DNA from 2 places in the Actinomadura sp. 3N407 genome. Region 1 is predicted to be linked to the other one. Evidence: riboswitches for the same ligand, from Rfam matches in the RefSeq annotation. Region 1 holds a riboswitch; the other holds the start of a gene.
The links. Region 1 has a riboswitch for glycine ahead of gcvT (glycine cleavage system aminomethyltransferase GcvT). Riboswitches for the same ligand answer to the same signal wherever they lie in the genome.

Region 1 (8,694 bases):
GCCCCGGTGGCGCTCAAGCGTGTACGTCCGGAACAGGGGGGCGTCGTGCGCCTGCGCCCACTGGGCGTCGTAGTAGTTCTCGGCGTCCTTCACCGGGGTCGGGGTGTTGCCGGGCGTGTACAGGTGCGCCTCCACCCGGAGCCACCGGAACGCCGGGCCCTTCGAGGAGTAGGTGCAGGTCGTCAAGGTCGAGTTGGCGCTCTCCCGCCGCGTCGCCCCCGGGACGGTGCGGTCGACGGTGCCCTCCGACACCGTCCCGCACGGCGCAGGCAGTGCCCGGACGATCCGCTGCGCAGACGTGGCGGAGGGCGCCGGGGTCTCCGGCGTGCCGGCCGGCGTCGGCCGCGCGGCCGCCTTGTCGGCGCCCTGCCCGGGCATCACCAGGAAGACGACCGCCCCGGCCACCGCGAGGGCGGCGGCCACCGCCAGCAGCTTGAGCAGCTTCGGCCTGCGGGCCGGCGACGGCGGCTCCGGCGCGGAGTAGACCCGGTGGAACGGTTCCGACGGACGCTGAAGCCCCACTCCCCGCTCCTCACTCCCCCGTCTCGCTCTCACCGGCTCGCCTGACTCACCGGCCCGCCTCCCGTCAACGTAGCCAGGCCCGCATCCCCTGACCAGGCCCCCGGACGGTGTGGATTGTCAGACCCCGTGGTCACAATGGAGAAGTGCTGATAGCCGACATCACGCGGACGTCGCAGGCCGTGGCGGGCACCTCGGGCCGCAAGGCCAAGGTATCCGCGCTCGCGGAGTGCCTGCGCGCGGCGGAGCCGGGCGAGGCCGCGACCGTCGTCGCGTACCTGTCCGGTGAGCTGCCGCAACGCCAGATCGGGGTCGGGTACGCGTCGCTGCGGGAAATCCCGCCGCCCGCCGCGGAGCCGACCCTGACCGTCCCGGAGGTGGACGCGGCGTTCACCGAGATCGGCGCGGTCTCCGGGCCGGGCTCCGTCGCCCGGCGGCGCGACCTGCTCGCGGCCCTGTTCGCCCGCGCCACCCGCACCGAGCAGGGCTTCCTGATCAGGCTGCTGGCGGGCGAGCTGCGGCAGGGCGCGCTGGACGGCGTGATGGCCGAGGCGATCGCGGCGGCGGCCGGAGTGCCGGCCGCCGAGGTACGGAGGGCGTTCATGCTGCGCGGGACGCTGGGGCCGGTCGCCACGGCCGCCCTCGCCGGCGGCGTCGGCGCGCTGCGCGAATTCACGCTGGAGGTCGGGCGGCCGATCAAGCCGATGCTCGCGGCGTCCGCCCCGTCCACCGAGGACGCGTTCGGCAAGCTCGACGCCGAGGCCGCCGTCGAGTGGAAGCTCGACGGGATCCGCGCGCAGGTCCACGTGTCCGGCGGCGAGGTGCGGGTGTTCACCCGGACGCTGGACGAGATCACCTCCCGGCTGCCCGAGGTGGTGGCGGCCGTGCAGGAGCTGCCCGTCCGAGCGGCCGTGTTCGACGGCGAGCTGATCGCGCTCCGGCCGGACGGGCGCCCCCACCCGTTCCAGGTCACCGCCGCCCGCACCGCCACGCGGACCGCGAAGAACACCGAGCCGGTGCCGCTGTCGGTGTACCTGTTCGACGTCCTGTATCTGGACGGCGCCGACCTCCTCGACGCGCCGGGCGCCGAAAGGGACTCGGCGCTGACCCGGGTCGTCCCGGAGGAGCTGCGCATGCCGCGGATCGTCACCGGCGACCCCGCGCGGGCCAAGGAGGTCTTCGACGAGGCGGTCGCGCGCGGCCACGAGGGCGTGGTCGTCAAGTCCCTCGACTCCCCCTACACGGCCGGGCGGCGCGGCGCGGGCTGGATCAAGGTGAAGCCGCGGCACACCCTCGACCTCGTCGTCCTCGCCGTCGAATGGGGGCACGGCCGCCGCCAGGGGCTGCTGTCCAACCTGCATCTCGGCGCCCGCGACCCCGAGACCGGCGGGTTCGTCATGCTCGGCAAGACCTTCAAGGGCCTCACCGACGAGCTGCTGGCCTGGCAGACGAAGCGGCTCCGCGAACTGGCCGTGCGCGAGGACGACTGGACGGTCCACGTCCGGCCCGAGCTGGTCGTCGAAATCGCGTTCGACGGCGTCCAGCACAGCCCCCGCTACCCGGGCGGCATCGCGCTCCGCTTCGCCCGCGTCCTGCGCTACCGGCCCGACAAGTCCGCCGCCGAGGCCGACACGATCGAAACCGTCCGCGCCGTCGCCCCGGTCATGGACTAGACCCCCCGGTCACGAGCCGGTGGGTCAGCTGGGTGTGCCGGCTCGGGGGCGTCCACCGGTCGGGGGTTCCTCCTCCGGGGCTTGGCGGGAGTCACGTTCCGGGGCGGGCGGGCGGTCACGGCGCCTGGACGCGGCGCGCGTCCGCATCCGGGACGCGTTCCCGCCGCGGGTGACGGCGCCGCGCCGGGTGCGGGTCTCGGCGCGGCGTTCGGCCCAGGTCCGGGTCTTGCGCCGGAAGGGGGAGACGGCCTTGCGCTCCGCGCGGGCGGCGGCCCTGCGCTGCACACGGGCGAGCCGCCGGCGGCGGGCGCGGTCGGTGGCCTCGGTGCGGCGTTGCAGCAGCTCGGGCGGGATGAGGTCGTGCCGCCCGGCGATGAACTCCTGCACCCAGATCTTGCCGCGGATGAGCGGCCGGCGGATCGAATTCTCCCGCCGGACGGCGCGCTGGTACCTGCGCGACTCGTGGTCGTAGCGCCAGCGCGACCAGGGCGAGCCGGGACGCGCCACCCGGATCGCGCCGATGACCAGCAGGGCGGGGACGAACAGGCCGATGAGCCCGGTCCAGATCTTGCCCTTCAGCAGCGTGAGGACGGCGAGGGCGAGGTTGACGACGAGGAACGCGACGTAGACGGGCGACATGGCTCCGGCGCCGGGGTCCAGCCCGAGGCTCTCGTAGCCGAGCGGATGGACGCCGAGCAGCAGCAGCCCGGTCACGGCGATGGCGACGAAGACGGCGTCGACGGACGCGCGGCCCTTCTCCGTCCAGTAGACGTCGCTGAGGTGCAGGATCAGCGCGAACTCGTCCAGGACGAGGGCGGAGCCCATGCCGAACACGACGGCCGCCGCCAGGTCGAGGCCGACGAGCGCGTCGGGGACCGCCAGGCTCGCCACGCCGCCCGCCAGCATCAGCACGACGCCGAACACGACATGGTGGATGTGCACGTCACCGGCGGTCACGTTCCGGAACCACCGCACGTTCGAGCGGATCAGCCGGACGTTCACCCGCGTCAACACAAAAGTGATCATGAACGCGACGAAGAAACCGAACAGCGGCAGCCGCCCGGTCTCCACGATGCGCGCGTCGAACATCTCGATCATCTGCCCCCCGCAGCTTCCATCATGCCCTGTGACATGCACGGATATCGTGGGACCCGGCCGATCAGCGACGATCCGAGGAGAAAGCCGCCGTGACCCGCATCGAGGACCACTGCGACCCCGGGTACCGGGCTTGGATCGCCGAGGCCGTCCGGCTCGTCGACGCCGACGCCAACCGCAGCGCCGACACGCACCTGCACGTGTTCCCGCTGCCGCCGGAGTGGGGCATCGACCTTTACCTCAAGGACGAGTCCGTCCATCCCACCGGTTCACTGAAACACCGCCTCGCGCGGTCGCTGTTCCTGTACGGGCTGGCGAACGGCTGGATCCGCGCGGACACGACGATCATCGAGGCGTCCAGCGGGTCGACGGCGGTGTCGGAGGCGTTCTTCGCGCGGCTGCTCGGGCTGCCGTTCATCGCGGTCATGCCCGCGTCCACCAGCCCGGAGAAGATCCAGCTCATCGAGTTCCACGGCGGCCGCTGCCACCTGGTGGACGACCCGTCGACCATCTACGACGAGTCGCGGCGGCTCGCGGCCGAGTGCGGCGGGCACTTCATGGACCAGTTCACCTACGCCGAGCGCGCCACGGACTGGCGCGGCAACAACAACATCGCCGAGTCGATCTTCGAGCAGATGCGGCTGGAGCGGTTCCCCGAGCCGTCCTGGGTGGTGGTCGGCGCGGGCACCGGCGGGACGTCCGCGACGATCGGCCGGTACGCGCGCTACCGGCGGTTCCAGACGCGGCTCGCGGTCGTCGACCCGGAGGGGTCGGCGTTCTTCGGCTCGTTCGCCGACGGGGACCCGGAGCGGACGGCGGCGGGCTCACGGATCGAGGGCATCGGCCGCCCCCGCGTCGAGCCGTCCTTCCTGCCCACGGTGATCGACCGGATGATCCGGGTACCGGACGCGGCGTCCGTCGCGGCGATGCGCTGGACGAGCGAGGTCACCGGCCGGGACGTCGGCGGCTCGACCGGCACCAACATGTGGGGCGCGGCGGAACTGATCGCGCAGATGCGGGCGAGCGGGGAACGCGGCAGCGTCGTCACGCTGATCTGCGACGGCGCGGAACGCTACGCGGGCACCTACGGGTCGGACGCGTGGCTGGCGGAGCAGGGCCTGGACATAGCGCCCTACCTCGCCGCGCTGAACGGCTTCCTGAAGACAGGCGAGATGCCCGCTACCCCGTGAACCGGACGGGGTTGACGAGGTCGGCGTAGATGAGCAGCCCGCCCATGACGATCAGGACGGCCGCCATCACGTACGTCACCGGCAGCGCCTTGGCGACGTCCACGTAGCCGGGGTCGGGCCTCCGGAAGACCTTGGCGAAAGCCTTCTTGATCGCCTCCAGGAGGGCGCCGGCGATGTGCCCGCCGTCCAGCGGCAGCAGCGGGACGAGGTTGAACATCCCGACCGCGAGGTTCAGCGACCCGAGCAGCATCACGAAGTAGGAGACCTTCTCGGTGCCGGTGAGGGTCTCGGACGCGGCCACGTCCCCGCCGATCCTGCTGACGCCGACGACCCCGATCGGGCCGTTCGGGTCGCGTTCGTCCCCGCCGAACGCCGCGTGCCAGATGCCGACCATCTTCTCCGGCATCCGCACCAGCGCGCCCGCGGTGCGGGCGGTCAGGTCGCCCATCGTGCTCGCGACCGCGCCGGGGCCCTGCCGCTCGACGGCGCTGGTCGGCGTGATGCCGAGGAACCCGACCTCGACGATCTTGTCCCGGTCCTCCAGGTGGTACATCCGGTTGCGGGTGATGGGGACGTTCAGCTCCACGTCCCGCCCGTCGCGCTCGACGGTCATGGGCACGGTCTGCCCGCCCGCCCCGCGGATCAGCTCCTGCAGTTCCCGGTAGTCGTCGATCTTCTTGCCGCCGAAGACGACGATCTGGTCACCGGCCTGCAGCCCGACCTGTTTCGCCGGGGTCGGCGCGGCGTTCGCCGGGCACTCGGTGAGCTCGGACTGGCTCGCCGGAACCATGCACTCGGCGACCTCCCGGATCACCGGCTGCGGCTGGTTCGTGCCGATTCCCATCAGGAGGATCGCGAAGAACATGACCGCCAGCAGCAGGTTCATCGCGGGCCCGCCGGACATGATCAGCAGCTTCTGCCACCACTTCTTGCCGTAGAAGACGCGGTTCTCGTCCCCCGGCCTGACCTCCTCCAGCGCCACGCCGCGCGCGGACTCGATGAGGCCCTGGAACGGGCCGGTGCTGGCCTGCCGGATCTTCCCGGGGGCGTCGCCTTTGCGCGGTGGCAGCATCCCGATCATCCGGATGTAGCCGCCGAGCGGAATCCATTTGATCCCGTACTCGGTCTCGCCCCGGCGCCACGACCACATCGTCGGCCCGAACCCGACCATGAACTGGGTGGTCCGCACCTTGAACAGCTTGGCGAACGAGAAGTGCCCCAGCTCGTGCAGCGCGATGGACACCAGGAGGCCGAAGAACAGAATCAACGCTCCAGCCACGTAGGCCATGCGGCTAGCCCCTCCGGTCATGCACCCCGCTCACCGGGGGGTGGTCAACAGCAACCAACTCAGAGTACGTCACAGGCCCCGCTTTGGTTGAACCAGCGCGCAAGCCGGACCGACGCCTTTTGTGCCCCGATTTGAGGTGAGCTGCTAATCCGCGCACGCGTCATTGGCACCCGCGTCGGTATTGACGGGACGTCCCGCCTGCCACCATGACGGCCCCACCCCGGTCCACGGAGGTACTGCCTTGAAGCGCGGTCATGTAGCGGCCCTGGCGTTGGTGCTCGCCCTCGCCGGATGCGGCGGCTCCGACGACGGCGGCGGGGCCGCGGAGACGTCATCGCCCGCGCCGCCGGCCGCTTCGTCCGGTGAGGGGAACGCGGTCCTGCCCTCGCCGCCCCCGCAGTCGGAGGCGACCAAGGCGTTCAACGACTGCATGCGCAAGCAGGGCGTGGAGCTGCCGAGCCCGAACCCGGCGTCCACGCCTCCCAAGCAGGACATCGAGAAGAGAATGACGGCCCTGCGCACGTGCATGAAGGCGCTGTCCGCGTCCCCGCCCCCCGCACCACGCTGACCCTCGCGGCGTCCAGGACGATGCCATAGGATGCTGAACGCCGATGATCCCGTGCGGGAGAGTCCCTTGCAGCCGGTGAGGGACGCCGAAGGAGCAAATCCTCCCCGGAACCTCTCAGGCCCACGGACCGCACGGACCAGGCGACCTCTGGAAAGCGGGGACCCCGTCCCCCGCCGAAGGTGAAAGCCCGCCCCGGTGGCGGGTGAAGCTCTCAGGCGCCGATGACAGAGGGGGAGGCACCGAGCCGCCCGGTGCGCGAGTGGGACGATGGACCACACGCGCCCGTGACGAAGGAGCCGAACCGATGTCCGCCGACCCGACCGCGAAGAAGACGCCGCTGCACGACGTCCACCAGGACCTCGGCGCGAACCTCGTCGACTTCGCCGGCCACCTGATGCCGCTGCGCTACGCGAGCGAGACTGCCGAGCACCAGGCCGTCCGCACCGGCGCGGGGCTGTTCGATCTGTCGCACATGGGGGAGATCTTCGTCTCCGGGCCGGGCGCGGGCGCCGCGCTCGACTTCGCGCTGGTCGGCAACCTCGCGTCGATGCCGGTGGGCAAGGCCCGCTACACGATGGTCTGCGGGCAGGACGGCGGCGTCCTGGACGACGTGATCGTCTACCGGCTCGCCGACGCCACCTGGATGGTCGTCGCGAACGCCGCCAACACGGCCGTCGTCCGGGAGGCGCTGACCGAACGGGCCACGCCCTTCGAGGCCGCCGTCGAGGACCGTTCCGGCACGTACGGGCTGATAGCGCTGCAGGGCCCTCGTTCCCAGGAAATTCTCGAAGGGTTCACCGACGCGGCGGTCGCCGACCTCAAGTACTACGCGGTCCTCGCCGGGCGGGTCGCGGGCGTCGACGCCCTCATTGCCCGCACCGGGTACACGGGTGAGGACGGCTTCGAGCTGTTCGTCGACGCGTCCGACGCCGTCGCGCTGTGGAAGGCGCTCGCCGGGGTGGACGGCGTCGTCCCCGCCGGGCTGTCCGCGCGCGACACGCTTCGTCTCGAAGCGGGGATGCCGCTGTACGGCAACGAGCTGACCGCCGAGACCACGCCGTTCGAGGCGGGCCTCGGCCGGATCGTGAAGCTGGACAAGCCGGGCGACTTCGTCGGGAAGACCGCCCTGGCGGCTCAGGCGCAGACCCCGCCGGGCCGTAGGCTCGTGGGACTTGTCGCGCGCGGGCGTCGCGCGCCGCGCAAGGGGTATCAGGTCGTCACGTCCGGCGGCACGCCGTGCGGGGTCGTGACGAGCGGCGCCCCGTCGCCCACACTGGGCACGCCGATCGGCATGGCGTACCTCGACAGCGGCGTCGAGGAGACGGGCCTCGCCGTCGACGTCCGCGGCCGGCAGGAGCCGGTGGACGTGGTCGCCCTGCCGTTCTACAAGCGTTCCTGAAGAAGAACTTGTGGGGGTGTGGGGGTCACCCCCCACAGTGACAGGAGAAGTTGTGGGTGTGTGGGGGGTCACCCTCCACAGTGACAAGAAGAAATTGGTCGGTGTGGGGACCGGCCCCCACCATGACTAGAAAGAAGTGATCGTGAGCGTTCCGGAGCAGCTCCGCTACAGCGAAGAGCACGAGTGGGTGTCCGGCCTCGGTGGCGAGGACGGCATCGTCACCATCGGCATCACCGCGCACGCCGCCGACGCCCTCGGGGAGATCGTCTACCTCGAGCTGCAGCCGTCCGAGGGCGACACCGTCGAGGCGGGCGAGCCCTGCGGCGAGATCGAGTCGACCAAGTCGGTCAGCGACATCTACTCCCCCGTCAGCGGCGAGATCACCGCGATCAACAGCGCGGTGGTGGACGAGCCCAAGGTCATCAACGACGACCCGTACGGCGAGGGCTGGATCTTCAAGGTCCGCGTCTCCGAGGAGCCGGGCGACCTGCTCGACTCCGCCGCCTACGACAAGCTGATCGAGGAGAGCTGATCTTGAGCCTGAACGATTCGCTCGCCACGGCCGACCCGGAAGTCGCCGAGGCCGTCGCCGCCGAGCTCCGGCGGCAGCAGTCCACGCTCGAAATGATCGCCTCGGAGAACTTCGCGCCGGTGTCGGTCCTGGAGGCGCAGGGCTCCGTCCTCACCAACAAGTACGCCGAGGGCTACCCGGGCCGGCGCTACTACGGCGGCTGCGAGCACGTCGACGTCACCGAGCAGCTGGCCATCGACCGCGCCAAGTCGCTGTTCGGCGCCGAGCACGCGAACGTCCAGCCGCACAGCGGCGCGCAGGCCAACACGGCCGTCTACTTCGCGATGCTCCACCACGGCGACACGATCCTCGGCCTCGACCTCGCGCACGGCGGGCACCTCACCCATGGGATGCGGCTGAACTACTCCGGCAAGACGCTGAACGTGGTGCC
Region 2 (8,694 bases), on a different contig from region 1:
ATCACGCTGATGAGCGACGGCGTCAGCGTGTACGAGTGCACCTCGCCCGACGAGGTCGTCGACCTGCTCCAGGGCGGGCAGGGCGTGTTCGGCATCGCGCTCGGCCGGGTGTGGCAGGAGGTGGAGGGCAGCCTCGCGGAACTACCCGGTGAGCGCGCCGCCGTCGATGACGACGACCCGTCCGACCACCCCCACGACGAGCTGGCCGGCCGGCGGCGCGCCCGCCGCACCGGCTGACGGTCAGAGCGCCTCCCGCCGCTGCAGGTAGGTGAACGCGCCCCATCCCGGCAGGACCGGCAGCCACAGCGTGAGAAGCCGGTAGAGCAGCACCGCCGACGTCGCCGTCTCCGCGGTGAGCCCCGAGATCGTCAGCGCGAGGGTCAGGGCGCCCTCGACGGCGCCGAGACCACCGGGCGTCGGCGCCGCCGACCCGACCGCGTTGGCGGTGAGGAAGACCACCACGACGGTCGTCAGCGGCAGCGACCCGCCGAACGCGCGGATCGACGCGTCCAGGCAGAGCACGAACGCGACCGTCAGCAGCAGCGTCCCGCCCATCCCCGTGAACAGCTTCCGCGGCGTCTGCAGGACGTCCACCAGCCGGGGCACCACCCCCGAGAACATGCTCCTCAGACGCGACGTGACCTCCCGCCGGACCCGCGGGACGGTCAGCGCCAGCCCCGCGAGCAGCCCCAGCGACAGCACCACGATGACGATCGTGCGGGACGGCGCGAGATCCTGCGTCGCCTTCGTCGTCGAGCCGGTGAGGAACCCGAACAGGATCAGCAGCAGGATGTGCGTGACCAGCCCCACCAGCTGCGACGCGCCGACGCTCGCCACCGCCGGGCCGGGCCGCACCCCCGAGCGCTGCAGGTAGCGGGTGTTGACGGCGACGCCGCCCACGGCCGCCGGCGCCACCAGCTTCACGAACGACGCGGCGACCTGGACCAGCACCGTCCGCCCCAGCGGCAGCCTCTCCGGCACGAACCCCATCAGCATGAGCGCCGCGGCGACGTAGGTGAGGGCCGCGGCGCCCAGCGCGGCCAGCGCCCAGTGCCAGCTCGCCGCGGACGCCATGGTCGCCACGTCCAGGCTCGCCACCTGCGGGATGACGATGTAGGCCGCGATCGACAGCGCCACGATGCTGAAGATCGTCCGGGGCCGGAACCGTTCCAGCCTGGCCGGCGAGACCTCCGTCTCCGGCTTCAGCCGGATGATCTGCTCGCGGATGCGGGTCAGCACCTCCCGGTCGTGCCGCAGCGCCGTCCGGGTCGTGCGTGACAGCGCCACCCGCTGCAGCAGCGGCACCGCGGCGGCCAGGGACTCCTCGCCCAGCACCCGCGCGGCGGTGCGGACCGCCCGCTCCGGTCCCGCCCGCAGCGCGAGCGTCGTCAGCAGCTGCGCCAGGTCGAGCCGCAGCGCCAGGTCGCCCGCCGCGGTCTCCCCGGCCCGCAGGTCGGTGATGTAGGCGCGGCCGTCGTCGCCGACCACGATCGCCTCGTCCTGCAGCCGCCGGTGCGCCAGCCGGCCCGCCTGCAGCGAACGGAACTGCCGCCACACGTCCGTCAGCAGGCCGTCGGTGATCTGCTCGTCGGGGACGTCCGCGAGCCGCCGGCCCGGCACGTGCTCGAACGCCAGCAGCGCCGCCTCCGTGCCGACCTCCGACGTGCCGATAAGGCGGGGGGTCCGGGCGCCCGCGGCGTCCACCGCGTACGCCATCAGCGACTCCTGCTCCAGGGACCTGCGCAGGGAGCGCAGCGCCCGCCCGGTCGTCGTGGAGCGCAGCCGCAGCAGCCTCCAGACTCGGTACAGCAGCCCCGCCGTCTGCTGGTCGCGGTCCAGGACGCGGAGTTCGAGGTCCCATTCGCCGTGGCCGCCGGGGCGCGCCGGGAGCCGCGTGCCGTGCCCGTCGCCCCCCCCGTCCCCGTTCCCGGGACGGGGGGCCAGGGCGACGCCGTACCTGCGGGTCTCCTCGGCGCCCTCGGCGGGGTCGTCCAGGCGCGCCGCCCGCTTCGGGCGCAGCCCGAGCCGTTCGAGCGCGGCGACGACCGTCATGCCCGTGGGACGCGGGTTGGGGGTGCCGACCGCGTACAGGGTGCCGTGGCCGATGGCGCGCCCGAGGAAGTAGGTGGCGGCGAGCGCGGAGACCGAGGCGTAGCCCGCGGTGAGCCCGGTGAGCGCCGCGAGCCCGATCATCGTCCAGGTCGCGGCCTGCCACCGGGTGCGCCCGGCCATCCCCACCGCGCTGACGAACGCGATGACGGGGGCGATGTCGGTGTGCACCGGGGCCGTCTCGGTGCCGCCCCAGATCAGCGAGTCCAGGACGCCGCCGGGCGCCGCCCGCACCACCAGGTCGTCCAGCCCGATCGTGATGCCGAACGCGATCACGGCGGCCAGCAGCGCGATCGCGACGCGCGTCCCGTCCTTGTGGAACAGCCGCTCGATGCCGAACGCGATCGGCGCGGCCAGCACCCCGAAGCTGGAGATCAGCGTGGCCAGCGACAGCAGCGGCCGGGGCGCGTGCGCGGTGCCCTCGGCGATGTCGGTCTGCAGGCCGTGCGTCGTCTGCTGCGCGAACGACACCAGCAGCATCACCGCCACCAGGCCGGTCACCGACGCCGCGAACCTGAACGCGTCCGACGGGCGGCGGATCCGGTCCGGCTGGGCGGGCTCGTCGACGGGCACACCGGCGGCCGCGCCCTGCCTCGGGCGCACCGTGCCGTCGTGGGTCTGCGTCACGCCGTACCGCCGCCCTGACCATCCGTCATCGTGATCAGCGTCCCAGAACCGGCGGCGCGCCGTCGAGCGGCCGGCGGGCCGTCCGGCCGTCGCGTGTGCACCCGAAGCCCCATCTCCCGTCGTGAGGCCCCGAGGCCCGTGACCTCCCAGGTCAGACCTCCATATCGTACTCATTGGCAGAGCGGCGTGCCCGCCGGGGCGCCGGCGCCGGAAGGGGCGGGCCCGTCCCGGGGCCCGGCTTTGGGTAGGGTTTGTCGAGGACATGCCGTCGACCCTGGGCGGGAGAGACCCCACGCCGCCAGCGTGGGGCGCCGAAGGGGCAACCTCCCCGGAACCTCTCAGGCAAAAGGACCGCTCGGGCGAGGCACCTCTGGAAAGCAGGCGTCGATCCCCGCACGCGGGGAAGGGCGGCTCACCGAAGGGGAAATCCCGCCGCGCGGGCGAAGCTCTCAGGTGCCGATGACAGAGGGGGAGACCGGCCGCCGGCCCGCGCCGGCGGCGGACCTGAGCATCGCAGCCGCCAGGAGGCTCTCCATGACCGCCCAGTTCTTCGCCCCCGTGGCCTCGCCGCAGCATCCCCGTTCCACGTTCGCCGACCGGCACATCGGCCCCTCCCCGGACGACCAGGCCCGGATGCTCGCCGTCATCGGCTACTCCGGCGTCGAGGCGCTCATCGACGACGCGGTGCCCGCCGCCATCCGCACGTCCCGCCCGCTGGACCTGCCGCCCGCGCTGAGCGAGCCCGCCGCGCTGGACCGGCTCCGGGAACTCGCCGCCCGCAACACCGTCCTGACGTCCATGATCGGCCTCGGCTACCACGGGACGATCACCCCGGCCGTCGTCCTGCGCAACGTCATGGAGAACCCCGGCTGGTACACCGCCTACACCCCGTACCAGCCGGAGATCTCCCAGGGGCGCCTCGAGGCCCTGCTGAACTTCCAGACGGTGGTCGCCGACCTGACGGGGCTGCCGGTCGCGAACGCGTCCATGCTGGACGAGGGCACCGCCGCCGCCGAGGCCATGGCCCTCGCCCACCGCGTCTCCAGGCGCAAGGAGCCGGGCGCGTTCCTGGTCGACGCCGACGCCCTCCCGCAGACGATCGAGGTCGTGCGGACGCGGGCGGTCCCGCTCGGCATCGAGGTGGTCACCGCCGACCTGTCCGGCGGGCTGCCCGAGGGCGACTTCTTCGGGGTGCTGCTGCAGTACCCGGGCGCGTCCGGCGCCGTCCGCGACCTGGAGCCGGTCATCGGGCAGGCCCACGACCGCGGCGCCAAGGTGGTCGTCGCGGCCGACCTGCTCGCGCTGACGCTGCTGCGCCCGCCGGGGGAGTCCGGCGCCGACATCGCCGTGGGCTCGTCGCAGCGGTTCGGCGTCCCGTACGGGTTCGGCGGCCCGCACGCCGGCTACATGGCGGTCGGCGAGGGCATCCGGCGGCAGCTCCCCGGACGGCTCGTCGGCGTGTCCGTCGACGCCGACGGCGCCCCCGCGCACCGGCTGGCGCTGCAGACCCGCGAGCAGCACATCCGGCGCGAGAAGGCCACCAGCAACATCTGCACCGCGCAGGTCCTCCTCGCCGTCATGGCGAGCATGTACGCCGTCTACCACGGGCCGGAGGGGCTCGCGGCGATCGCCCAGCGGACGCACCGCCGGGCCGCCGAGATCGCCGCGGGGCTGCGCGCCGGCGGCGTGGAGATCGTCCACGACGCGTTCTTCGACACCGTCCTCGCCCGCGTCCCCGGCCGCGCCGCGGAGGTCGTCGCCGCGGCCCGCGAGCGCGGGATCAACCTGCGCCCCGCGGACGCCGGCCACGTGGGGATCGCCTGCGACGAGACGACGCTGCCCGAGCACGTCACCGCCGTCCTGGAGGCGTTCGGCGTCCCGGCCGCCGGCGCCGGCGGGGCGGCCGAGGCGCTCCCGGGCGCGCTGCGCCGCGAGAGCCCCTACCTGACCCACCCGGTCTTCCGCGCGCACCGCTCCGAGACCGCGATGCTGCGCTACCTGCGCAGGCTCCAGGACAAGGACATCGCGCTCGACCGCTCCATGATCCCGCTCGGCTCCTGCACGATGAAGCTGAACGCCACCGCCGAGATGGAGCCGGTCACCTGGCCTGAGTTCGCGAACATCCACCCGTTCGCGCCCGTCGACCAGGCCGCCGGATACGTCGAGCTGATCGGCGAACTGGAGCACGCGCTCGCCGAGATCACCGGGTACGCCGAGGTGTCGGTCCAGCCGAACGCCGGCTCGCAGGGCGAGCTGGCCGGCCTGCTCGCCATCCGCGGGTACCACGCGTCCCGCGGCGAGCAGCACCGGGACGTGTGCCTGATCCCGTCGTCCGCGCACGGCACCAACGCCGCCAGCGCCGTCATGGCCGGGATGCGCGTCGTCGTCGTGAAGTGCGACGAGGGCGGCAACGTCGCCCTCGACGACCTGCACGCCAAGATCGGCGAGCATGGCGGCCGGCTCGCCGCGATCATGGTGACGTATCCGTCCACGCACGGCGTCTTCGAGGAGTCGATCACCGACGTGTGCGCGGCCGTGCACGAGGCGGGCGGCCAGGTCTACGTGGACGGCGCCAACCTCAACGCGCTCGTCGGCCTGGCCCGTCCCGGCGAGTTCGGCTCCGACGTCTCGCACCTCAACCTGCACAAGACGTTCTGCATCCCGCACGGCGGCGGCGGCCCCGGCGTCGGCCCGATCGGCGTCCGCGAGCACCTGGCCCCCTTCCTGCCGAACCACCCGCTCCGCGCGGAGGCCGGCCCGCAGACGGGCGTGGGCCCGATCTCCGCGGCGCCGTGGGGCTCGGCGGGCATCCTGCCGATCTCCTGGGCGTACATCGCGATGATGGGCCCGGACGGACTGCGCGCCGCCACCGAGAGCGCGATCGTCGGCGCCAACTACCTCGCCGCCCGCCTCGCGCCGCACTACCCGATCCTGTACACCGGCCGCAACGGCCTCGTCGCCCACGAGTGCATCGCCGACCTCCGCAAGATCACGAAGGAGACCGGGATCACCGCCGAGGACGTCGCCAAGCGGCTCATCGACTACGGCTTCCACGCCCCGACCCTGTCGTTCCCCGTCGCCGGCACCCTGATGATCGAGCCGACCGAGTCCGAGGACCTCGCCGAGCTCGACCGGTTCTGCGACGCCATGATCGAGATCCGCCGGGAGATCCGGCGCGTCGCCGACGGCGGCTACGACCGCGAGGACAACCCGCTCAGGAACGCCCCGCACACCGCCGCCTGCCTGATCTCCGACGACTGGAAGCACGCCTACACCCGCCAGGAGGCCGCCTACCCCGTCCCCGCCCTCCGCGACGACAAGTACTGGCCGCCCGTCCGCCGCATCGACCAGGCCTACGGCGACCGCAACCTCATCTGCTCCTGCCCGCCCCCGGACGCCTTCGAGGATTGAGCCGGCCCGGGCGCGACCACATGAGGACGCAAGGGACCCGGTTGCACCGGCCACCGGCGACCCCGGGCGTTGCCGATCGGGTGCGAAGCCGCGTTCGAGCCTGCGAGAACCCGAGCGCGCAGCGAGCCGCCGGGCGAGTCGGAGCGATGCGGCGATCGCCGCGGTGCCCGCCGAAGGAGGGCGCTCCGGCACCCGGGGCCGAGGACACTGCAATAAGCTCGCCGGATGAGCGAGTCAGCGGAGCGTGTGTCCGACGACCCGGCGCAGTTGTGCGAGCAAGCGCGGAACCTCGCCGAGAACGGCGAGGCGGAGCGGGCGGCGCTGCTGTTCGAGAAGGTGCTCGCGCTCGGCGAGACGCCCTGCCGGGCTCAGGCCGCGCTGGGCCTGGCCGTCGTCCTCGACGACTCCGGTGACGTCGAGAGGGCGCGGGAGGCGGACCGGGCCGCGATCGCCACCGGGGACCCCGAGTACGGGCCGCGCGCCGCCTACCATCTCGCCCTCACGCACGAGCGGGCCGGTGAGCACGGCCAGGCGGCGCCCGCCTGGCGGGTGGTGGTCGACTTCGGCAACGCCGCCTACCTTCCGCCCGCCCACCTGGCGCTCGCCAGGATCGCCGACGATGCCGGCGAGTTCGACGCGGCGCGCGAGCACTGGGAGGCGGTGATCGGGACCGGTGACGCCGAGTACGGGCCGCCCGCCGCGCACGACCTGGCGGAGCGGCTGCTGGAACGCGGCGATCCCGCGCGGGCGCAGCGGATCCTCGCCGCCGGGCTCAGGCTGATCGACCGGGGCACCGCCCCGTACGCCTACGCGCGGCTCGCCGTCGCGCTCGGCATCTCCTACCTCGATCAGGCGATCGGCGCGTTCGGCGCGGCGCTGGGGGAGGAGCCGCCCGACCCGGAGGTGGGGCCGCTGGCCACCGAGCTGCTGGCGCGGACGCTGCCGCTGCGGGGCCGCGCGGCCGAGGCGGGCGAGGTGTGGCGGCGGGGGCTGGCCGACCCGGGCACCGCGGGGCAGGTGCGGGCGCGGCTGCGCCGCGACTTCGGCGAGGGCGAGGAGGACGGCGACCCCGCCGACCTGTGGTGGGAGCCGGTCGTCGAGCAGGCCGTGTCGGACGGGACGCTCCCCGCGCTCACCGGTGAGGCGTTCGGCGCCCTCGACCACATGTACGCGCTCCTCGCCGTCCGGTACGCCGACGCCCCGGCCGAACGGCGGCCGGGCGAGACGCACGACGTGCTCGGCAGGGCGGTGCGGGTCCCGAGCGGCTACGCGTGGGGCCCGCTGCTGCACGAGAGCTTCGCCGAGCGGCTCCGCCTCGCCACGGGCACGCCCGTCCCCGGCTGGCCCGACGACTGAACCCGTCAGTGCGCGATGGCGCGCTCGGCGACCACCTTGGTGATGCGGGCGCGGACGAGGTACTCGGTGGGGACGGCGTTGCGGGCCCCGAACTCCTCGGCGCGTTCCGCGCCCATGTAGCGGCGGCCGATGACGGTGGCCCAGCGGCGCATCTCGTCGGGGTCCTCGATGAGGGACGCCTCGGCCTGGATCAGCACGTAGGAGAACGGCGGCGTCTGGTCGTCCACGCAGATGGAGACGCGCGGGTCGCGGGCCAGGGTACGGCCCTTGACGGTGTCGCGGCCGGTGTTGAACAGCACTTCGTCGCCGTCGAGGACGAACCAGATCGGCGTGACGTGCGGCGCCCCGTCCTTGCGGGTGACGCCCGCCTTGCCGGTGCGGGTGCCCTCGGACACGAAGGCGCGCCATTCGCTGTCGGTCATCTTCTCCATGGGGACAGTCTGCCGCAGTGATCGCTCGGGAGGGCGGCTACGGTGAACGGCATGGAGATCCTGACCGCGCACGGGCCGGCGGAGGTGACGCTGGACGAGGTGGCCGGACCGGCGTTCCTGCTGGTGCTGACGCACGGGTCGAACGGGGGAGTGGGCGCGCCCGACCTGCTCGCCGTGCGGGAGACCGCGCTCGGTCTCGGCGGCGCCGTCGCGCGGGTGACGCAGCCGTTCCGGCTCGCCGGGCGCCGCGCGCCGGGCCCCGCCGCGAAGCAGGACGAGGCGTGGCTGGAGATCGTCGGCGCGGTGCGGGACGGTTTCGGGGACGTCCCGCTGATCCAGGGCGGGCGGAGCAACGGTGCCCGGGTGGCGTGCCGGACGGCGGCGGCCGCCGGCGCGGCGGGCGTCCTGGCGCTGGCGTTCCCGCTTCACCCGCCGCGCGACCCGGAGAAGACCCGGGTGGGGGAGCTGCGTTCGGCGGGGGTGGAGGTCCTCGTCGTCAACGGTGACCGTGACCCGTTCGGGATGCCGGACGCGGCGGACGCGGCGCATGTCGCGGTGCTGGCGGGGGAGCGGCACGATCTCAACCGGGACCCCGCCGCGGCCGGGAGGGCGGCGGAGCCGTGGTTGCGGAGATGGGCGGCCCGTCCGGTGCGGACGGGCGGCCGGGAGTAGCGGATCTGCTCCGGGCCCCGTGCGGGGCCCAGAGACTGCGGGCAGGTGGCCGTGCCCCCGAGGATGATCATCCGTTCGAACTAGTCCC

Region 2: it holds a riboswitch for glycine, as region 1 does, so the genes downstream of both, gcvP (aminomethyl-transferring glycine dehydrogenase) here and gcvT (glycine cleavage system aminomethyltransferase GcvT) in region 1, are expected to answer to the same signal.

What each region holds. Positions count from the first base shown of each region.
Region 1 covers NZ_JBQQBP010000001.1:574,261-582,954, reverse strand. The annotation lists gene ACTWPP_RS02730 (hypothetical protein) at 1-522, opposite strand, end outside; gene ACTWPP_RS02725 (ATP-dependent DNA ligase) at 666-2,192, shown strand; gene ACTWPP_RS02720 (hypothetical protein) at 2,217-3,290, opposite strand; gene ACTWPP_RS02715 (PLP-dependent cysteine synthase family protein) at 3,380-4,477, shown strand; gene ACTWPP_RS02710 (M50 family metallopeptidase) at 4,467-5,765, opposite strand; gene ACTWPP_RS02705 (hypothetical protein) at 6,007-6,333, shown strand; glycine riboswitch at 6,378-6,473, shown strand; glycine riboswitch at 6,478-6,564, shown strand; gene gcvT (glycine cleavage system aminomethyltransferase GcvT) at 6,638-7,732, shown strand; gene gcvH (glycine cleavage system protein GcvH) at 7,875-8,264, shown strand; gene glyA (serine hydroxymethyltransferase) at 8,267-8,694, shown strand, end outside.
Region 2 covers NZ_JBQQBP010000007.1:346,521-355,214, forward strand. The annotation lists gene ACTWPP_RS20370 (MerR family transcriptional regulator) at 1-237, shown strand, start outside; gene ACTWPP_RS20375 (lysylphosphatidylglycerol synthase transmembrane domain-containing protein) at 241-2,736, opposite strand; glycine riboswitch at 3,006-3,100, shown strand; glycine riboswitch at 3,101-3,212, shown strand; gene gcvP (aminomethyl-transferring glycine dehydrogenase) at 3,271-6,147, shown strand; gene ACTWPP_RS20385 (tetratricopeptide repeat protein) at 6,373-7,503, shown strand; gene ACTWPP_RS20390 (PPOX class F420-dependent oxidoreductase) at 7,509-7,934, opposite strand; gene ACTWPP_RS20395 (alpha/beta hydrolase family protein) at 7,986-8,606, shown strand.